3 regions of the Kluyvera sp. CHPC 1.2972 genome follow, and region 3 is predicted to be linked to each of the others. Evidence: predicted binding sites of a transcription regulator. Region 3 holds the regulator's gene; each other region holds the start of a gene.
The links. The regulator CRP, encoded in region 3, controls carbon source genes, mostly activating them, when cyclic AMP is high. The targets are predictions, from matches to a motif close to ATGTGANNNNNNTCACAT.

Region 1 (7,511 bases), on a different contig from region 3:
TGGTGGAGAACTTCCTGCTGGTGCTGGGCGTCAGCGCCGACACCGCCCGCCGCGACGCGGAAGGCATTGAACACCATGTCAGCGAAGAGACGCTGGACATGTTCCGCCAGTTTACCCAGAAACACGGGCAATACGTGGAATGAACCTCCCTTTTATACGGTCGCTCGCCCGCGACCGTTTTCTGCATCTGCTGATTATCGTCGGCATACTGCTGAGCTTTTTCGTGCCCTTCACGCCATCACGCTGGCCTGCGGCCATTGATTGGCACACCATCATTACCCTGAGCGGCCTGATGCTGCTGACCAAAGGGGTAGAACAGAGCGGTTATTTTGATGTCCTCGGGCGCAAAATGGCGCGTCGCTTCGCCTCCGAGCGGCAGCTGGCGCTGTTTATGGTGCTGGCGGCGGCGCTGCTCTCAACGTTTCTCACCAACGACGTGGCGCTGTTTATCGTGGTGCCGCTGACCTTAACGCTGAAAAAATGGTGTGCGTTGCCGATTAATCGGCTGATTATTTTCGAAGCGCTGGCGGTCAACGCCGGGTCGCTGCTAACGCCTATTGGTAACCCGCAGAACATCCTGTTGTGGGGGCGTTCTGGCCTGTCGTTCCCGGCGTTTACCCTGCAAATGCTGCCATTGGCGCTGGCGATGATGGCTACGCTGCTGGCGCTGTGCTGGTGTTGCTTCCCGGCGAAAAAGCTGCAGTTTCAGAGCAGTGATATCACACCGACCTGGCAGCCGCGCCTGGTGTGGAGCTGCCTGGTGTTCTACCTTGTCTTTCTGACCGCACTCGAAATAAAGCAGGAGCTATGGGGTTTAGCGATCGTGGCCGCCGGATTTTTGATCCTGGCGCGACGCGTCGTGTTCGGTGTGGACTGGACGCTGCTGCTGGTGTTTATGGCGATGTTTATCGACGTACACCTGCTGACCCAACTTCCCGCGCTGTATCAGGTGTTGAGCGGGGTGAGCGGGTTGTCTGATGCGCCGCTCTGGCTTACGGCGATTGGGCTGTCACAGGTTATCAGTAACGTCCCATCAACCATCCTGCTGCTCAACTACGTGCCGCCGTCGCTGCTGCTGGCATGGGCGGTAAACGTCGGTGGCTTCGGGTTGCTGCCCGGCTCGCTGGCGAACCTGATTGCCCTGCGTATGGCGGCGGACCGACGCATCTGGTGGCGCTTCCACCTGTACTCTATTCCGATGCTGCTATGGGCGGCGGCGGTGGGGTATGGGTTGCTGTTGATCCTCCGCTGATCTTTCCCCGGCGGCGCTTCGCTTGGCCGGGCTACATTTGAAGCGCCGCCGGGAAAAAACCTCTCCGACTCACAAAAAACGATCTTCAGGGTTGCGCGCTTTTTCTTCTTTGCGTTATATGACTAGTCATGAAATTTAAATGACTAGTCATATAGGAGCCGAACCATGAAACCATCACTGCCCGCCAACTTCCTTTGGGGCAACTCTGTTTCCAGCATGCAGACCGAAGGCGCCTGGAATGAAGGCGGTAAGGGGATGTCGGTATACGATATTCGCGAACCGAAAGAGTTCGCCTCTGATTGGAAAGTGGCGACGGATTCTTATCATCGCTATGAAGAAGATTTCGATTTAATGAAAGACCTGGGCATGAACTGCTACCGCTTCCAGATTGCCTGGAGTCGCGTGTGCCCAACCGGCGACGGCGAGTTCAACGAAGAGGGCCTTGCCTTCTACGATCGTTTTATCGATGCCCTGATTGAACGCGGCATTGAGCCGATGATCTGCCTGTACCATTTCGATATGCCGCTGGCGATGGCGGAAAAATACAACGGCTTTACCGACCGTCGCGTGATGGACGCGTTTATCCGCTACGGCAAAAAAGTGATCGACTGCTTCGGCGACAAGGTGACCTGGTGGCTGACCTTTAACGAGCAGAATCTCTACCATATGCCGGAAACGTTCCTGATCTCCGGCTATATGCGCGGCGACAAAACCCTGCGCGAGCTTTATGAAATTCAGCACCACGTGATGATGGCCCACGCGCATCTCACCAATTACTTGCACGAGACCAAACCGGGCAAGCTGATGGGCGGGATGCTGGCGCATGCTCAGGTTTATCCGGCCACCTGTAAGCCGCGCGATGTGTTCTGTGCCCAGCAACTGGATGAGTTCTTCAACCAGAACCTGTTGCGCGCTTTTGCGGGTGAGGGCTATAGCCCGGAAGTAATACACTTCGTTAAGCAGTCCGGCTTTGACGACATCTACCGCGAGGAAGACCTGGCGGTGCTGGCGACCATGAAAAACGATTACATGGCCTTCAGCTACTACGCCAGCCGTACCCTCAACAGCGACGCTATTCCGGAAGGCACGGCGGTGAACAACTATATGCTGTTTGGCGACACGCCAAACCCGCACCTGAAAGCCACGGAGTGGAACTGGCAGATAGACCCGCTCGGTTTTCGCAGTATTATTACGCGCTATTACAATGACTGGCGTCTGCCGGTATTCCCGATTGAGAACGGCATTGGGGTGATCGAATCCTGGGACGGCGAACATATCATCGAAGATGACTATCGTATTGCCTATCACCGTGACCATATCAACGCCATGAAAGCGGCGATGTTTGAAGATGGCGCGCAGGTCATTGGCTATCTTGGCTGGGGACTGATTGATATTCTGAGCTCGCAGGGCGATATGCGTAAACGTTACGGCGTGGTCTACGTCAACCGTGAAAACCACGATTTAAAAGACCTCAAGCGTGTGCCGAAGAAAAGCTATGAATGGCTGAAAAAGGCGATTCATAGCAACGGCGAAGAGATGTAATAACAGGAGTGGTTCATGGCGGCGAAATACATCGCGATAGCGCGGGAAATTAAAAAACGGATTATCAGTCGGCAGTATTCCGCCTCTGAACCATTGCCCGACCAGTTTGCGCTGGCGGCGGAGTTCGGTACCAGCCGGATGACCATTCAGCAGGCCATGCGCCAGCTGATCGTCGAAGGGCTGGTGTATACCCGTCAGGGTCAGGGCACGTTTGTGCGTAAGAATTTCCTGCAGCTTTCCCAGTGGGACGTTCCCGGCGCCGACTACTCCGGGGCCACTGAAACCTGGGAGCATCTTGGCACCGTGGAAAGTCAGGTCATTCGCTTTGAACTGCGCTTTCCTACGGAAAAAGAGCAGGCTTCACTGCTGGTTAACGCCGATGCGCCGGTCTATGACTTTGTCCGTCTGCGTTTGCTCAACGGCGAGCCGCTGTCGCTGGATATGACCGTGATGCCGGTGTCGCTGGTGCCGGGGTTAAGCAAAACGCATCTCGAAAGTTCGGTGTTTCGCTATGTGCAGGAAAGCCTGGGTCTGAAGATGATGGGATCGTATCGGGTGGTGCGGGCCATTAAACCCGATACGCTCGATCAGCTGCACCTAAGCTGTGAGCCCGGCGACCCGGTGCTGGAGGTGGAGCAGGTTATCTACCTGGATGACGGCACGCCGCTGGAGTACGCGCACTGCCACTATCGCTACGACCATGGCGGTATAGTTATAGTAAATAACGGATAAAAAAATGGCGGGTGATTAACCCGCCATTTTTATGTCGTCAGGCAATTAGTTCAGACGAACTGGCATACCGGAACGGTTTTTAACCGCCTGGTCAACGATGCTTTGGTCAACGTCAGCCTGGCTGGTCACGCTCTGCACCGCTTTAGTCAGCACAACCGGAACGGTTTCGCCGCCTTCAAACTGCGCTTCGGTGGTAGACAGCGGGTTGTGAACTTCCATAAAGCGGCTGCCGTCTGGTTCGGTGGTCACTTTCACAGGCTCATCAATGAACTGTACGCGAGTACCGACCGGCACGTTCTGGAACAGGAATTTGATGTCTTCGTTACGCAGACGAACGCAGCCGTGGCTTACGCGCAGTCCAATACCGAAGTTGGCGTTGGTGCCGTGGATAGCGTACAGACGGCCGATATACAGCGCGTACAGACCCATCGGGTTATCCGGGCCAGCAGGAACGACGGCTGGCAGCGGGTTACCGGCTGCGGCATATTCAGCGTGCATTTTCGCCGTTGGGGTCCAGGTTGGGCCCGCTTTCTTACGTTCTACCTTGGTGGTCCAGTTGATAGGCGTATCTTTGCCCAACTGACCGATACCGATTGGCAGCACGATGACGGTATTGGTGCCTTTCGGATAGTAGTACAGACGCATTTCTGCGCTGTTAATTACGATACCTTCATGCACGGTGTCCGGCAGGATCAGCTGCTGAGGAATGTTCAGCACGCTACCGCCTTTCGGCAGGTAGGTATCCACGCCAGGGTTAGCTTCCAGCATGTTAGACAGACCCATCTGGTACTGGGCCGCGAAGTATTCCAGCGGTTGCTTATTGTCTTCAGGAATGGTGATGACCTGATTCTGACCGACAATGCGGCTTCCATCGGTTGGCAGCGGATAGGTTACCGCCGATGCCGAATTACAGAAGCCTACGACAGCAAGCGCCGCAGCGAAAAGCGTAGTTAATTTCATGTTCATGTTGTGCGAGGTATCAGTGCCATTACAGCGGTTGTTTGAGAATTCAGACTGTTGGTAGGAGCGCATTATATGTGCATTCCTCCCCGCAGGGAATTCGGATGTGTACGAAATCACATTTTTTTCACTTGAGTTACAGTTTAGTCACTGGCGAAGGCGGGCGCTTTTTATTCCCAATTGTGGCAGAATAGGCGGTTTGTCACATTCTTCAGGATACTCCCGTGTTAGTTACCAGCAACGTTACCATGCAGTTCGGCAGTAAGCCGCTGTTCGAAAACATCTCCGTGAAATTTGGCGGCGGCAACCGTTACGGCCTGATTGGCGCAAACGGGAGCGGCAAATCTACCTTTATGAAAATCCTCGGCGGCGACTTAGAGCCAACGCTGGGCAACGTTTCCCTCGATCCGAACGAACGCATCGGTAAGCTGCGTCAGGATCAGTTCGCCTTCGAAGAGTACTCCGTACTCGACACCGTCATCATGGGTCACGGCGAGCTGTGGGAAGTGAAACAAGAGCGCGACCGCATCTATGGTCTGGCGGAAATGAGCGAAGAAGACGGCTACAAAGTGGCCGACCTCGAAGTGCTCTACGGCGAAATGGACGGTTACTCTGCGGAATCACGCGCAGGCGAACTGCTGCTGGGCGTGGGCATTCCGCTGGAGCAGCACTACGGCCTGATGAGCGAAGTGGCTCCGGGTTGGAAACTCCGTGTGCTGCTGGCGCAGGCGCTGTTCTCTAATCCAGACATTCTGTTGCTCGATGAACCGACGAACAACCTGGACATCGACACCATCCGCTGGCTGGAGCAGACGCTGAACGAACGCGACAGCACCATGATCATCATTTCGCACGACCGTCACTTCCTGAACATGGTCTGCACCCACATGGCTGACCTCGACTACGGTGAACTGCGCGTGTACGCCGGTAACTACGACGAGTACATGACCGCAGCGACTCAGGCGCGTGAACGTCTGCTGGCCGATAACGCCAAGAAAAAAGCGCAGATTGCTGACCTGCAGTCGTTCGTTAGCCGCTTTAGCGCCAACGCCTCTAAATCCCGTCAGGCGACCTCTCGTGCCCGTCAGATTGACAAAATCAAGCTCGACGAAGTGAAAGCCTCCAGCCGTCAGAACCCGTTCATCCGTTTCGAACAGGAGAAGAAACTGTTCCGTAACGCGCTGGAAGTCGAAGCGCTGACCAAAGGTTTTGATAACGGCCCGCTGTTTAAAAACTTCAACCTGATGATGGAAGTGGGCGAGAAGATCGCCATTATCGGTGCCAACGGCGTCGGTAAATCCACCATGCTGAAAACCCTGGTTGGTGAACTGGCACCGGATAGCGGTACCGTAAAATGGTCCGAGAACGCCAGCATTGGTTATTACGCGCAGGATCACGCCGAAGATTTCGATAACGATCTCTCCGTGTTTGACTGGATGAGCCAGTGGAAACAGGAAGGCGACGACGAGCAGGTGGTGCGTGGCTTCCTCGGCCGTCTGCTGTTCAGCCAGGACGATATCAAGAAGCCGGCGAAAGTACTGTCCGGTGGTGAGAAGGGTCGTATGCTGTTCGGTAAGCTGATGATGCAGAAACCAAACATTCTGGTGATGGATGAACCAACCAACCACCTGGATATGGAATCGATCGAATCACTGAACATGGCGCTGGAAATGTATCAGGGCACCCTGATCTTCGTTTCCCACGACCGTGAGTTTGTGAGCTCGCTGGCGACCCGCGTGATTGAAATTACCCCAGAGCGCGTGGTGGACTTCAGCGGCAACTACGAAGATTACCTGCGCAGCAAAGGCGTGGAGTAATCTGTTCGTCGGCGCCATCCCGGCGTCGCGATGCTCGGCCGGGCTACAATAAACGTAGCCCGGCCGAGGCGTTTACGCCGACGCCGGGGACTCTCCGGCGCTGGTATTACTGCCATTCATTTCCTTCTTTTCCGTTAATCAGTAGCCGACGTTTTTCCCCTTCCGGCAGCGTTACCTTCAACGCCTTCCATGCCGGACGATAATCGCCGCGCGCATTGACCTTCAGATCAATGGTACTGCCGGTGCAGACCATCTCCCACTCCAGCCACAGCGCGTTGCCCTGCTGGTATCCCCAGGACTCGCCGTCATCCTCGAACAGCATACCGGACGTGCTGCCCACGCCTTTCAGCGGGTACAGCTTCAGCTCGCGTTGCGTATCTTCGGCGGCGTTAACAAAGGTAATGCGTTCGCTCATTGGGATACCGGCCCCGGCGCGTACCAGTAGCGGCAGCTTCTCCAGTGGCGCATCGACCGTTATCCACTGACCGCCGCTGAACCACTCGCTGGTGTAAAAATCGTACCAGCCGGTCTCGTTATCCGGCAGCCAGACGCGGCGCTCGCGCTCGCCTGCTTCGACGACGCTGGCGACCAGAATATCGCGGCCGAGCAGGAAATCATCGCACTCCGCAAACGTCTGTTCATCGTGCTCGTGGTCGAGGAACGTTGGGCGCAGCATCGGTTCGTCGTCGGCGTGCGCCTGCCACAGCAGGGTGTAGAAGTAGGGCAGCAGGCGGTAGCGTAGTTCAATGGCGCTGCGGATGGCTGGCGTGATGGCAGGGTACATCCACGGTTCGTTGACGGTATGGTCATCGTTCCAGGAGTGGATGGTAAAGCGCGGGTGCATCACGCCGTTTTGTACCCAGCGTACAAACAGTTCCGGATCGGGTTTATCACCGGAGAAACCGCCGACGTCATGACCGAGGTTGTAGAGGCCAGACAGGCTCATGCCCAGCCCCATGCGGGTGTTGTAGCGCAGGGTATCCCAGTTGGTGCGGTTATCGCCGCTCCAGGTCTGCACGTAGCGCTGCATCCCGGCGCAGCCGGAGCGGGAAATCAGGTACGGGCGCTTGTTCGGCGCAAAGCGCTGCTGGGCTTCCATTGAGGCACGAATCATCAGCAGCGGCATCACCGGACGAATATGCTTGATGGCAATCTCTTTGCCGAAGCCGTGGCAGCGCGCTTCGCCGTCCCAGACTTCAAACTCGTTG
Region 2 (7,511 bases), on a different contig from region 3:
CTGCGGTGGCGACCGCGCTGCTGCGTCTGGCAGGTATTAACTGAAACGAAAAAAGCGCCCCAGGGGCGCTCTTTCAACAGTAACTAATGACTTATTTGGTCAGTTCAGCGGTCATGTGCACGCGGTTACCAGCATAAGCCTGAGTAATTTTATAGGCGCTTGCGCCAGCCTGTTCCGCCTGAGCGGCAATTTTCGCTTCTGCACCATCAATTGTGGAGGCCGTTGCGGTCACGGTCTGAGCAGCGAAGGTACCGAAAGAAGCGGCGAGTGCGATAACTGCGACAAAAGTTTTGATGCTTTTCATGATGTAAACCCTTTCACTTGGTTGTTTGAATAAGGCATGTTGCCTTGATGTGATAAATAATAGCCCTCACATCGTTCAACGAAAAGCGGAAGGATTTGTTGTCATCATTCAAATTAATTGATTAATTTTTCAACTGCACATCAACCCAGTCGCAGACCTCTTCAATATCGGGCTGTGCCTGCTGATCGACGCAGTACACGGCCCCCAGATGCATCGGTTTGGCTCGCTCGGCCAGCAGCGCCAGTTCGGGTAGATACTCTTCTCCGGGATGACCCGGTAAGCGCTGCGCTAACCGCTGAGCGTAGCGTGCTACCGCGATCTCAGGAGGGATCTGGTTCCAGACTTCGATAATCCGCTCAACCCCGGCGTCCTGGACTAATCGCTGCAGCATCTCTTTAGGCTGGAAACCAAACCAGGCATCAATCACCCAGACACAGCCCGCCGGAGACTGTTCCACAATAGACCAGATAGCCTCGTAGGCAGCACAGCCGAGCTGGCGGTTGAAGGGGCGATCGATATCGGTAAAGCGCGCCATAAAGGGCTCTTTGATTCCGTCGATAGTCAGCAGCGGCAGGCCAAAGGTCTGCGAAAGCTGTCGGGCAATGGTACTCTTTCCAGAGGCGGGTATGCCGTTCACCAGAATGACGGTTTTACAGCTCGGCGTAAGATCTCTTTTCATAGCAGCGCCACAACCTCCTCTTTCGAGTTTGCTGCCCGCAGTTTGGCCATGCGCTCATCGTTATCCAGCAACGAGATAATGGCGCGGATCCCCTCTTCAATATGCGCATTACTGTCCTGCGCGCCGAACATAATGACAATATCCGCGGCCTCGCTTTCGGCAAACCGAATCGGTTTCTCTAACAGCACCAGGCTAAAACAGTTCCGCTTCACGCCGCACTCAGGGCGCGCATGCGGAATAGCAACCCCTTCGTCAAACACGTAATACGCGCCGTGATTCAGGGTATTCTCAATAACGGCCTGGCCGTAATCAGCCGAAATATAGCCGTTTTCAATCAGCGGCGTGGCGGCCAGCTGTATCACTTTCTGCCAGTCCGACTCAGTGACACCAACCTGAATAGCATCGGCTTCTATGAGTAGTTCTTTTATCGTCATACCCACTCCCTAAATATTACGGCGAATAATGTTGCGTAATTCATCAATACGGATAAACAGAGCATCAATTTCCTGTCGGTGCGTTTTGCTTTTGGCATATACCGACAACGCCCGGTTATAAATCAACATTAATGCTTTCTGTACCTCGCCATCACTCGGGTTACCCTGTAATTCACCTTCTAATCGGGATATTTCTGCCGCCAGCAGAAGCGACCGTTCATCATAATTTTCTGACGGACTATCTTGCTTTTTCCACAACGTTTTCAATGATTCAAACATAGCGAATCCCCTCCCTGATGAACAACAGGGTAACGAAATATCGAGTAATAAAGAGACGTTTATTTAAATAAAGCGATCTTTTCCATTAATACATGAGTGACGGCATTATTTGCTGGAATTAAAAACTTCCGCACGCTGTCATTCACTTTGCCTTTTTCAAATGCGGTTTTGCATTGATCAACCCACTGCACATTCATTTCTGTGCCGACGTTGACCTTGTTAATTCCCTCAGTCACCGCCAGGCGCATATCCTCATCGCTCACGCCAGTGCCGCCGTGCAACACCAGAGGCACGCCGGTTGCCGCACTAATCTCCTTAAGCCGCTGGTGCTGGATTTTTGCCTTGCCGGTATACAGCCCGTGCACCGTCCCCACAGAGACCGCCAGCATATCGACCTGGGTTTCATCCACAAAACGTTTCGCATCTTCTACCGTGGTGAAGCAGATATCCTCTACGGCGACGGCTTTGCCGTCTTCAGATCCACCAATGGCGCCCAATTCTCCCTCAACCGTAATATTACGCGGGCGCGCCATTTCAACCACGATGCGCGTGTTGCCAATATTCTCCTCCAGGTTGAGATGGGAACCGTCATACATCACCGACGAGAACCCAGCGTTCATTGCCGTTTCAATGGCGCTGATATCCGAGCAGTGATCCAGATGCAGGCAGGTTGGCACATTTTCACTTTCGGCCAGCGAGCTAACGGCATCCACGAGTAAACGATAGCCTAAATATTCCGCCGTCCCGGTAGAGATTTGGATCATTAGCGGGCTGTCGCTCTGCTGCGCGGCTTTAAAAAAAGCGGGCAGCATTTCAATACAGTGCAAATTAAACGACCCGATGGCTTTAAAATTTCTCTGCTGGGCAATGTTAAGAATATCGTTGAAGTTATACAGACTCATGAACGTTTTCCCCTTTCGGCTTAGCTGATTTACCGTTTACAAACCATGCCAGTGCGGCGACAAAGACAATAAATAACGCGACAAATAACCAGTTATTCTGGAAGGCGTGGCCTAATACCAGCCCAGAACTAATCACATCCGAATCGCTGAACGTCACGCCGGTAAAGCCGTAACTTTCAAGCATCGGCACCAGAATGGCGGGCAGGAAGGTGATAAACAGCCCGTGCACCACGCCGCCAATCATCGCTCCGCGACGACCGCCCAACGCATTGCCAAATACACCCGCCGTGCCGCCCGCAAAGAAGTTAGTGAGCAGGCCGGGCAGAATCATCGCCAGACCGAACATCGGGAAGACCAGCATGCCAATGATCGAACCGACCGTTGTTGCCAGGAAGCCAACAATCACGGCGTTAGGCGCATAAGGGAACAGCACCGGGCAGTCCAGCGCTGGCTTGGCATCGGGGACGATGCGCATTGCAATCCCGCGAAACGCTGGCACCAGTTCATTGAGCAGCAGGCGCACGCCGCTATAGAGAACGAAGACCCCGGCCACAAACTGGATGGACTGCATAAAGGCGTACATCAGGTAGTTAATGCCGTTAGAGAACTGGCCGATATACGCCGGGCCTGCCGCCACTGCCGGGATGAGGTACATCGGCACCATGACCACTGCCATAGCGAGATAGGTGTCCTGCAGAAACTTGAAGTTATCCGGTAATTCAAGATCTTCCGTGGAGCGAGAGCCTTTGCCGACCACTTTAGCGACCGCCGCCTGCACCAGGTAACCAATGGTGCAGAAGTGCCCCAGCGCAACGTCATCTGAGCCGGTGATCCGCCGAACCACCGGTTGCGCCAGCGCAGGCATCAGTACCGCCATTACGCCGCCGAAGATCCCGCCGGTCAAAATCAGCGGCAGCCCCGTCAGCCCGGCTTTATAGCCGATAACGGCGCCAATAGTCGCCATCCACAGCAGCGCCTGGCCGGTCAGGAAGATATATTTCAGCGGCGTCAGGCGAGCGATGATGATGTTGACGGCAAAAATCACCAGCAGGGTCAGCGCCACCTCGGAACCCAACTCACGGTTGGCTAAACCGGCAATCGCCGCGACATCGGTAATGTAGCCTTTCATGCCAAAACCCTGAGTGAAGATGTCATTCAGGAACGTCAGCGTGGCCACAATGATGTTGATACCGGCCATCATGATTAAAAAACCGAGCAGGGTTTTAAACGTGCCCTCAGCCGTTTTGCCCGGTGATTTTTTCTGTAGGATAAGCCCCAGCATCGCAATAAAGGCGATGAGTATTGAAGCCTGGCCGAGCAAATCTTTGACGATAAACTCAACGACACTATTCATAGTCGGCTACCTGTAAATTACGTTCATTTAAAAACGCGACAATCTTTTGTTCGATCTCATCTTTGTCCGTCAGCTTATTTAAAATCACCACGCGTTTTATCTCTTCTTCGCTGGCATCGGCTGTCAGAATATCGGCAAAGGTTTTTTGCGTCAGAATCATGTCAGATTTAAATGCCCCGGCCTCCGATACCGTGGTGTGTTCAATATGCGCCGGAATTTCCAGTTTTTTTAAAACGGCCTTTGCAGTCATTTCAATAGCAAAGCTTGAGCCGAGGCCGCAGCCACATACGCAGAGAATTTTCAGCATGTAGGGTCTCCTCAAATTATATTGAGTTGTTTGGCAAGTTTATAATAATGTCCGTCGGTATCAACCAGACGTTTTTTCATACTGACTAAATCAATCGGAATAGGTTTATTGCTTGAATTAATAATAACGGCTTTATTTCTCATACCAGATTGAATACAGCGAACCACTTCATTCGCCATAATTGTACCCTGATAAATCTCCTCACAGGTCGGGTCGCCACTGCGTAAACCGTAACCAATGATAGTTTTGCGGATACGCACGCCAATACGCGGTTCGAGTTGTTTTATCATGGTATCTATGGCGCCCTGAAAGCCAGGAGAGTACTCGCGGGTGTAGCCTTCAGAGCACAGAATAACGACGCTATTCTGGCTTACCAGTTTTTGCTTAACACGCTCTGCCAGAGCGTCCAGAGGGATCTGCGCTTCTGGAATCAGCGCAATATCGGCGTTCGATTTTATCGCCGATTGCAGCGTTAACTCGCCGCAGTAACCGCCCAGAATCTCCGCCATAAAAACGCGCCCTGGAAGTGCTCTACCGGTATTTCTTAAGCGCGATACCTCTTTGATAATTTGCTCGCAGGCGGTAGAAAAGCCAATGGTGTAGTCGCTGCCATAAACATCATTGTCGATCGTCATACCGACGCCGAAGCAGTTAATATCAAATTCGCTGAGCGTATTCAGGAATTGCAGACTGCCATCACCGCCAGCCATAATCAGCACATCAATCCGTAACGACTTTATTTTCTTCGCAATGGTTTCATACTCACTGCGCTGTAAATTTCGTGCTGTACGTCCAGACGTAATAAGTGGAATAGAGGAAATAGAAAAGTCCACTAAATCTGACCAGGAGACTTCTCGGTGATTTTTATCTAATAAACCCGGTATGCCACCGTTAAATAGCGTGATCTGTGCACAGGCAAGTCTCGCGACCTGAAAAATAAAATTATTTATTCCAGAGACATCTCCACCGCTAATGACAATACCGATTTTCATCTTCTGCCCTCACCTGTTTCCGTGAAAGCATTTTTCCCTGACTTCAAGACCTCTATTTGCAACGAAGATCACATAATTGCGATAATTTAGGTCAGCCCTAATATTGACACCTATTAAAACAACCTGTTTTTTGTGATTAATATCTCATTTATAAATTGAGATTATCACCACATTTATTAATTAAAAACTTTATTTATCATTAGGTTATTTTCTTTCTTAATATCCGCAATTAAACCAATGGTTTTCCGGGCAAATGGCTTTTTGATGAGAACGCAAAACCGTGACCATCAACACATATTTTTGCCTCAAGAGGGAGAGCAAGGTCAGGAACTGACCGGTTGCCCGGAACGGCAGCCGCAACTGAAGCGTTCGCGCCCACCCACAGATTTCAGCAGTAAATCATCGGTCGATCGCGATCACATTCCAGTTAAAACAGGGTTTCACTTTGCTATATAAGCGAGGAAAGTATCGAGTGTCTAATAAAAACATTAGTGTCTAGTGTCCAATTATTTTCGACGCTATTTTCTACTCTATGCAGGACATTGAAAAATGGCGCTGTCAGCAAAAGAAAAATTATTCCACAAAATACTCACGCACTATGCGGAAAGCCCTTCAGGATTCACGGCCCAGGACTGTGCCGACTTCATGCAGGTTAACCGTAGCGTCATTAGCCATTATCTGAACAGGCTATGCGACGATGGTCGTTTGAGTAAGGAAAACACTCGCCCGGTTCGCTTTCATGTGCAACATAACGGGGAGCAACGTGTACTACCGTCCAGATTAGTGTCGAAACTGGACGATGCCTTTATGAATTTGACCGGTGCCGAAGGTAGCCTGGCTGAAGCCGTCGCATTGTGCCGCTCGGCGGTAGACTATCCCGGAGAAGGTCTACCGATACTGATCTCTGGCGAAAGAGGCGTGGGGAAAAGCCACCTTGCATCGCTCATCTACCAATACGCATTGGATCGCGGCGTTATTGCGGCCGATAAACCTTTCGTCGAACTTAACTGCGCCGACTACGCCAACAACCCCGAACTGCTGTCCGCCACCCTGTTCGGCTATACCCGCGGAGCCTTCACCGGAGCCGACCGCGACAAGCGTGGTGCGTTTGATGATGCGAACGGCGGTTTTCTTTTCCTGGATGAGGTGCACCGACTGTCCGCAGAGAATCAGGAAAAGTTGTTCCTGTTTATGGATAAAGGCTATTTCTACCGCCTGGGCGATAACCGCACGCGCCACCCTGCCTCGCTGCGATTTATCTTCGCCACCACCGAAAATATCGAAACGGTACTGCTCAATACCTTCCGCCGTCGTATTCCGGTACGCGTGACGCTGCCCAATTTTATCTCCCGTCCGCTGACCGAGCGGGTGGCGCAGGTGAATCTGTTCCTGCATCAGGAAGCGATGAGCCTGCGGCGAGATATCCACCTGGATACCCAGCTCATGCATCAGCTCGTCACCTCCCCCGTACGGGGGAATATTGGCGAGCTGAAAAACCAGATCAAAGTCATGTGCGCCAGCGCCTGGAGCGATAACCGCGACGCCGATGCCATCACGCTCCACGGCGCACATCCTGGCGGGCAGACGCTGGTGATTTCGGCCAGCAAGCCGGGAGACAGCCTGAATGCCCACGCCCTGCTGCCTAAAGCCATGCATGACGAGGTCATTTTTCGCGAGTTTTGCCACAGCGGCAACGTGATGCTGCTCAATCGCAAAATTGAACATCTGATCACGACGGTAAACGGCATCGTCTCCCAGGAAGCACTCTACAGCGGCTACATTTGGCAAAACACCATGCACGCCGTTAATGAGCTGGAGAACCTGACCGGCGTGGCCTGCGGGCAGGAGATCCGCAAAGCAGTCTGGCTGTGCCTGACCTATGCATTGCATGCCCCTCAGCACGTCGAGCAAATTGATGAGCTCCAGACCATCGCTGACTATGTGTCCGGGAAGGCGCGCCTGCTGGCTGAAGAGTGTATGGCTCTGCTGGAAAGGCATGTGAACCACGCACCTCTACCGCTGCTGCTCCCCCTGCTGAGCTGCGCCTTCCATTCGCTGGCAGGTGAAGATTCGCCGATTCAGGGCATTATCGTCTCCCACGGGCGTTCGACCGCCTCCAGTATCGCCGGCATCGCTAACCAACTTACCGGCGGCTACTATTTCAAAGCCTTCGATATGCCGAACGCTACCTCCACCCGCGAAATTATCGATTTGCTGATTGCGCATCTATCGCGTCTTAAGCAGGGGGCTGGGCTAATCA
Region 3 (7,511 bases):
CAGCAGCCAGGCGGCGAGCATCGGGAAGATCATCCCGGCCATGCTGAAGAAGGAGTCGGTAAACAGCAGACGTGCACCGCGTTGACGACCTTCATACATATGGGTGATCAGGAAGGTACCAATCGACATGGTGATCCCGCTGACCAGGCCAAGCACGAACATCGCCGCAGAGAACAGCGCCAGGCTATGGCTGGTCATCAACCCGATAACCGCCAGCACCATCAAAATAAAGCCGAAGCGCAGCTGGGTTTTCAGCGGCACAATTTCCATCAACCAGGCGTTGAGGAAGATAGAGATCAGGATCCCTGCGTTCAGGAAGGTAAAGGTGTTACTCATGCTGGAAACGGGCAGATTAAAGTAATCGGCGATATTTCCCATCACCATCCCGGTGACAATTACCAACGCGCCGGTAAGGGCGTAGGAGAAAAAGCTGATCCATGTGAGCTTGGTACGGTTGCTGTTAGTCATGACTGGCCTGTGAATAGTTGTGTAAAGCGCGTTGACTCTGCGCTGAGCGAGCAGATTTTAGTCATGGAAGTGATGTATTCATAGTTTTATTACGCAAGTGCTCTCTTATTACATTTTTCAATGTGATCTAGATCACATAATAAAATCAGCAAATTCTTACCCTGATCATTATTAACCGTTTCAGTCGCGTAAACTTAAGTAAAGCACTGGCCTGAGGGGCTATCCCTCTTTAGAATCAAGCCACTTGCTTTCTCTACTGCACCGTTAAAGGAATTCTCATGCTCAAATCCACTCTGGCGGCCATGGCGGCTGTGTTTGCACTCTCTGCGGTTGCGCCTGCGGCGTTAGCGGCGAAAAACGATCCGCACGTGCTGCTGACCACTTCTGCTGGCAACATCGAGCTGCAGCTGGATAGCCAGAAGGCGCCGGTCTCCGTTGAAAACTTCCTGAACTACGTTAATAGCGGCTTTTATAACAACACCACGTTCCACCGCGTGATCCCGGGCTTTATGGTTCAGGGCGGCGGCTTTAACGAACAGATGCAGCAGAAGCAGCCGAATCCACCGATTAAAAACGAAGCCGATAACGGCTTGCGTAACACCCGCGGCACCATTGCGATGGCGCGTACCGCAGACAAAGACAGCGCAACCAGCCAGTTCTTTATCAACGTCGCGGATAATGCCTTCCTGGATCACGGCCAGCGTGACTTTGGCTACGCGGTATTTGGTAAGGTCGTGAAAGGGATGGACGTGGCAGATAAAATTGCCCAGGTGCCGACTCACAACGTTGGGCCATACCAGAATGTGCCGTCCAAGCCGATTGTCATCCTCTCTGCGAAAGTCCTGCCGTAATTGCACGGGGCGGCATCTGGCATGAGGCTGCCGCCCAGTCGCTAAAGTGGTAAGCACCCGGTAGAATGGCGGCTGATTGAAAGACCGGAGCCGCCATGATTCTGCTGATTGATAACTACGATTCCTTTACCTGGAACCTCTACCAGTACTTCTGTGAGTTAGGGGCCAGCGTGACGGTCAAACGTAATGACGACATCACTCTCGATGACATTGATACGCTTGCGCCGGACAAAATTGTTATCTCCCCTGGCCCCTGCACGCCGGATGACGCCGGTATCTCTCTCGATGTTATTCGCCGCTACGCCGGTAACACGCCGCTGCTTGGCGTCTGCTTGGGCCATCAGGCTATTGCTCAGGCATTCGGTGCGCGAATTGTTCGCGCCGAAAAAGTGATGCACGGCAAAACCTCCCCGATTACCCACCAGCAGCAGGGCGTGTTTCGCGGCCTGAATAATCCGCTCACCGTAACGCGCTACCACTCGTTGCTGATCGATCCGGCGACGCTGCCCGACTGCTTTGAGGTGACGGCCCGCAGTGAAACGGGGGAGATTATGGGTATCCGCCATCGTGAATGGGATCTGGAAGGGGTGCAGTTCCACCCGGAAAGCATTCTCAGCGAGCAGGGCCACGCGCTACTGGCAAACTTCCTCACGCGATAGTAGTTGCCATGACGTGATTTTTTATGCATATTTTGTGGATAAATTCTCACAATCATTGCTTCATCGTTTGCAGAAGGGCATGACATGGAAACCAAACAACCTGCTATTACCCGCGCGACCTTCGATCAGGTCATTTTGCCAATCTATGCACCGGCTGAATTTATTCCGGTGAAAGGTAAAGGGAGCCGCGTGTGGGATCAGCAAGGCAAAGAGTACGTTGATTTCGCGGGCGGTATCGCGGTGACCGCGCTGGGCCACTGTCATCCGGCGCTGGTTGAGGCGCTGAAAACCCAGGGCGAGACGCTGTGGCACACCAGTAACGTTTTCACCAACGAACCCGCGCTGCGTCTGGGCCAGAAGCTGGTAGACGCGACCTTCGCCGAGCGCGTGGTGTTTATGAACTCCGGGACGGAAGCGAACGAAACCGCCTTTAAGCTGGCGCGCTACTACGCATCCACCCGTCATAGCCCGTACAAAACGAAAATCATCGCTTTCCATAATGCCTTCCACGGCCGTTCGCTGTTTACCGTCTCCGTTGGCGGGCAGCCGAAGTATTCCGACGGCTTTGGCCCGAAACCTGCCGATATCGTCCACGTGCCGTTTAACGACCTGCATGCGGTGGAAGCGGTGATTGATGACCATACCTGCGCCATCGTGGTTGAGCCGATTCAGGGCGAAGGCGGCGTGCTGGCGGCGACCCCTGAGTTCTTACAGGGCCTGCGCGCCCTGTGCGATAAGCATCAGGCGCTGCTGGTATTTGATGAAGTACAAAGCGGTATGGGGCGTACCGGCTCACTGTTTGCCTATATGCACTATGGCGTAACGCCAGATATCCTTACCAGCGCCAAAGCGCTGGGCGGCGGCTTCCCGGTGAGCGCGATGCTGACCACCAATGACATTGCCAGCGCATTCCACGTCGGCTCACATGGCTCTACCTACGGCGGTAACCCGCTGGCCTGCGCGGTAGCGGGCGCGGCATTCGATATTATCAACACCCCGGAAGTGCTGAACGGCGTGAACGCCAAGCGCGAGCGCTTTGTGCAGCACCTTCAACATATCAACGCGAAGTACGATGTCTTTAGCGACGTGCGCGGTATGGGCCTGCTAATTGGTGCAGCGCTGAACGAGAAATACAAAGGCCGGGCGCGTGATTTCCTCTACGCGGCGGCGGACGTTGGCGTGATGGTACTGAACGCAGGGCCGGATGTGATGCGCTTTGCGCCATCGCTGGTGGTGGAAGAGGTGGATATCGACGAAGGGATGCAGCGCTTCGCTCAGGCGGTCGCTAAAATCGTTAGCTAGCCCGTCGTTTTAACCAGCCTCCCTGACGGGGGCGCTGTCGCCAGGCCACCGATGAGATGGTGTGCATGGTGCTCAGATGCCCCAGAATACGCTGAAGATGCTGTTCCATGGTGCTTAGCGGCCCGTGGGACAGCGCGTCCGGCGACTCCATGATATTCACCTCACCGCTACTTCCTGCCTCATCGTACTCCAGACGCTGCTGACAGCGCTGAAGGGCAACCTCACAGGATTCCAGATACTGCTGCGCCAGATCCGGCGTCAGCATATTGTGCTCGCGCGCTAGCGTGGTCATGGCATTAATGTGCTCGACGATAAACTGACTATGGGTGACCCACAGCTTCATATCTTCCAGATAACGCGAGTTGAAGCCCGGCTCCTGCATCGCCTGATTCAGCGTGTTGAAGAGGGTGTTGTGGGCCTGGTTGACGCGCATACGCTGATAGGCAAGCTTTGGCGCCTGCGGGTCGGGGCTTAAGATGAGACGAATGGCCTCCTGGTCTGCCTCCAGCGCCGCCTGAGCGTTTTGCCGTAGCTGGCCGCTTTGCCACTGTGGCCACAGCCAGATCATGCCGCCAAAGGCGATCAGGCAGCCGATGATGGTGTCGATAAAGCGGGCGACGATAAACTGCTCGCCGTTCAGCGTCAGAATCTGCAGGGTATACACGGCGGTAATCGTAAAACCGACGGTGGCCCAGCCATAGTGGCGGCGGATAATCAGGTAGCTCCCCAGCGTGACGATAAGCATGCCTGTCAGCGCCAGCCCTTCCGGCGCGTGGAAGTGCAGGACAACGGCGGCAATCACCAGCCCCGCCAGCGTGCCCGCTGCGCGGTGGAAAATACGCACACGGGTCGCGCCGTAGCCGTTCTGCGTGACCAGCAGCACCGTCATCAGGATCCAGTAAGGCTTCGGTAGGTGCAGTGCGGCGCCCATCAGGCTGGCGATGCTGAGCATCACGCTGAGCCGGGCGGCATTGCGCAGAGCCGGGGATTTCAGCGACAGGTAGTTTTTAAGCGCGGCGAACAGCGGCAGGCGGCGCTGTTTATCGGCCATCAGGTCACGCGGATAGAGCGGACGCTGAGAGCGCAGCACACGGGCAATGCGGCTGAAATGCCAGGCGCAGAACTGGCCGACCGGGTTATCCGGATGCTGGTCGGCAATTTTTTCCAGCGCGCCGATCTGCTTATCCATATTGAAGCGGGTCGGGTAGCGATGATAGAGAATGTCGTCCGCCAGTACCCTCAGGCGTGCCGCGACGGTTTGGGCGTTCCAGCGGATCACCGCTTCGGCGTGGCTGCGTTCAACCAGCTTTTGTACCTCTTCCGGTTGGTGCAGGCTGACGGAGATATGCTCCTGTAAATCGAGCCCCACCTGGAAAGCACGCAGCAGGCGCTTGTAATCGTTATGCTGGTTAGCCGCAAGCATGTGCAACTGCTGGTAGCATTGGGAAATCAGATCCACCACTTTCTGCTGGCGAGTGAGTAGCGGCGGCAGCGCGGTGCTCGGATCGGTGTGCTGGGTCAGCAGGCTATATTTGGCCTCGCAGTATTCGGCAAGCTGGCGGTAGAGCAGGCTCAGCGATTCCCGCAGCGGCTGTTCGCGCCACATCCAGAACCACCACCAGTTAAACAGCCCGTACCACAGCGTGCCCAGCGCGTAGAGCAGCAATGGCTCCCATATAGGCATGTTTCCCGCCAGGCTTAGGGTAAAGATGGAAGCAATCAGCGAGGCGGGCAGCAGCCGCCCGTGCAGCGCGCTGATTTCCGCCGTGACGCCCAGCAGCAGCGCCAGCCCGGTGAGGATCAACGGTAGGGGAATGTCGTGTTCCAGCAGCAGCTGTACGGCAAGGCTACAGCCAGCAAACAGGCAGCCGCCAATAATCAGGCGCTTAAAAAAGCGTTTATGCGGCGTGTCGAGGCCAGCGATATTGCAGCAGGCGGGCACTAAGGAGAACAGCAGACCTTGCTGGAGGTGGCCGAGAAGCAGCCCAATGGCAACCGGCAGGCATAACACCAGCGTTTGCCGCAGTGCATAGTTGACTTCCGGGTGGTAAATCAGCCTGCGCCACATAGGGGGAAAACAAAAATGGCGTATTGCTTTCACAATACGCCATTTTGGGCCGGATTAGCGGGTACCGTAAACGACAATGGTTTTGCCGTGCGCGGAGATCAGGTTCTGATCTTCCAGCATTTTCAGAATACGGCCCACGGTTTCACGGGAGCAGCCAACGATCTGACCGATTTCCTGACGGGTGATTTTAATCTGCATACCGTCTGGGTGGGTCATAGCATCAGGCTGTTTCGCCAGGTTCAGCAGGGTCTGTGCGATACGACCGGTAACGTCCAGGAAGGCCAGGTTACCGACTTTTTCGGAAGTGACCTGCAGACGACGCGCCATCTGAGAAGAGAGACGCATCAGAATGTCCGGGTTAACCTGGATCAGCTGACGGAATTTTTTATAAGAGATTTCAGCAACTTCACAAGCGGTTTTTGCTCGTACCCATGCGCTGCGTTCCTGGCCTTCTTCGAACAGACCCAGCTCGCCGATAAAATCGCCCTGGTTGAGGTAAGAGAGGATCATCTCTTTGCCTTCTTCGTCCTTGATGAGTACAGCCACGGAGCCTTTTACGATGTAATACAGCGTCTCTGCTTTTTCACCCTGGTGAATCAGCGTGCTCTTCGATGGGTACTTATGAATATGGCAATGAGACAAGAACCATTCGAGAGTAGGGTCTGTTTGCGGTTTGCCAAGCACCATGCGCGGTTATCCTCTGTTATAAGCTCTTCCCAGCGGCAAAAACATTGCAGCCACTGGTTGCAATAGTATCCTTCCCGTTACCTGGGAAGTCGGCTGTCGAATAGGGTCGCAGCCTGTAATGTGATGTCCTCTGCATACATGCAGTACGTTTATGTATTACCGTAGCATCCTGACTGTTTTAGCATAGCTTTTGCCGTGTGTCTCCTGGTGTCTCGCTTCAGCATGACGTCGATCGCCTTCCATTGCGAGAATTGTTATGTGCGCGTAATCTGAGAAGAAAATTGCAACCTGGGAGTTAAATATTATGCAAGCGCGTGTGAAATGGGTTGAGGGGTTAACCTTCCTCGGTGAGTCAGCTTCAGGCCACCAAATTTTGATGGACGGTAACTCTGGCGATAAAGCGCCAAGCCCGATGGAAGTGGTGCTGATGGCCGCCGGCGGTTGCAGCGCGATTGACGTGGTCTCCATCCTGCAAAAAGGTCGCAATGACGTGACCGACTGCGAAGTGAAGCTCACCTCCGAGCGTCGTGAAGAAGCCCCGCGTCTGTTTACGCACATCAATCTGCACTTTATCGTCACCGGTAAAGATCTGAAGGATGCGGCGGTATCACGCGCGGTGGATCTGTCTGCTGAGAAATACTGCTCGGTTGCGCTGATGCTCGAAAAAGCGGTGAACATCACCCACTCTTACGAAGTGATCGAAGGCTGATTACATGCCAGACGTAGCCCGGCCGAACGCAGTGACGCCGGGGCCATTCCCGGCGTCGGTGCTTGCGCACCTCGTCCGGGCTACCTGGTCTTGATGCTAGTTCCTGCCTTCCATCAGCCGCTGCACCAGCGGCGTCATGATTAATTCCATTGCCAGCCCCATCTTCCCGCCGGGAACGACCAGCGTATTCATATGCGAGATAAATGAACCCTGCAACATGGCCAGTAGCCACGGGTAGTCGATGTGGTCGAGATTACGGAAGTGAATCACCACGAAACTCTCGTCCAGCGACGGAATGCTTTTTGCCGCAAACGGGTTCGAAGTGTCGACCGTCGGCACGCGCTGGAAGTTGATATGGGTGCGGGAGAACTGCGGGGTAATGAAGTTGATGTAGTCTTCCATCGACCGTACCACCGAATCCATCACCGCTTCGCGGGAGTGACCGCGCTCGCTGGTGTCGCGGATCATCTTCTGAATCCACTCCAGGTTAACAATCGGTACCACGCCGACCAACAGATCGACATGGCGAGCCACATCGTGCTGCGGGGTAACGACGCCACCGTGCAGTCCTTCATAGAACAGCACATCGGTCGGTTCCGGCAGCGGCTGCCACGGCGTAAACGTGCCGGGCACCTGGTTCCACGGCACCGCTTCGTCGTAGGTATGCAGGTATTTGCGCGATTTCCCTTGCCCGTTCAGGCCGTAGTCGCGAAAGGTCTGTTCCAGCAGGCCAAAGTCGTTGGCATCCGGCCCGAAGTAGCTGATAT

Region 1: a site for CRP is predicted at 4,591-4,608, ahead of V6944_RS19320 (ABC-F family ATPase). Genes of this name have one in related genera too.
Region 2: a site for CRP is predicted at 5,382-5,399, ahead of V6944_RS18010 (6-phosphofructokinase). Genes of this name have one in related genera too.

What each region holds. Positions count from the first base shown of each region.
Region 1 covers NZ_JAPKIB010000016.1:24,201-31,711, reverse strand. Annotated here, with positions in the region: gene mntR (manganese-binding transcriptional regulator MntR) at 1-143, shown strand, start outside; gene V6944_RS19340 (anion transporter) at 140-1,252, shown strand; gene V6944_RS19335 (glycoside hydrolase family 1 protein) at 1,418-2,794, shown strand; gene V6944_RS19330 (GntR family transcriptional regulator) at 2,810-3,526, shown strand; gene ldtB (L,D-transpeptidase) at 3,572-4,492, opposite strand; gene V6944_RS19320 (ABC-F family ATPase) at 4,711-6,303, shown strand; gene V6944_RS19315 (glycoside hydrolase family 31 protein) at 6,410-7,511, opposite strand, start outside.
Region 2 covers NZ_JAPKIB010000013.1:73,900-81,410, forward strand. Annotated here, with positions in the region: gene V6944_RS17970 (AzlD domain-containing protein) at 1-44, shown strand, start outside; gene V6944_RS17975 (DUF1471 domain-containing protein) at 92-304, opposite strand; gene V6944_RS17980 (AAA family ATPase) at 426-983, opposite strand; gene V6944_RS17985 (PTS sugar transporter subunit IIA) at 980-1,417, opposite strand; gene V6944_RS17990 (hypothetical protein) at 1,427-1,696, opposite strand; gene V6944_RS17995 (class II fructose-bisphosphate aldolase) at 1,756-2,598, opposite strand; gene V6944_RS18000 (PTS sugar transporter subunit IIC) at 2,585-3,952, opposite strand; gene V6944_RS18005 (PTS sugar transporter subunit IIB) at 3,945-4,259, opposite strand; gene V6944_RS18010 (6-phosphofructokinase) at 4,271-5,251, opposite strand; gene V6944_RS18015 (sigma 54-interacting transcriptional regulator) at 5,801-7,511, shown strand, end outside.
Region 3 covers NZ_JAPKIB010000002.1:454,519-462,029, forward strand. Annotated here, with positions in the region: gene tsgA (MFS transporter TsgA) at 1-468, opposite strand, end outside; gene ppiA (peptidylprolyl isomerase A) at 747-1,319, shown strand; gene pabA (aminodeoxychorismate synthase component 2) at 1,415-1,978, shown strand; gene argD (bifunctional acetylornithine/succinyldiaminopimelate transaminase) at 2,063-3,280, shown strand; gene V6944_RS05600 (YccS/YhfK family putative transporter) at 3,273-5,348, opposite strand; gene crp (cAMP-activated global transcriptional regulator CRP) at 5,403-6,035, opposite strand; gene V6944_RS05610 (OsmC family protein) at 6,340-6,744, shown strand; gene V6944_RS05615 (phosphoribulokinase) at 6,841-7,511, opposite strand, start outside.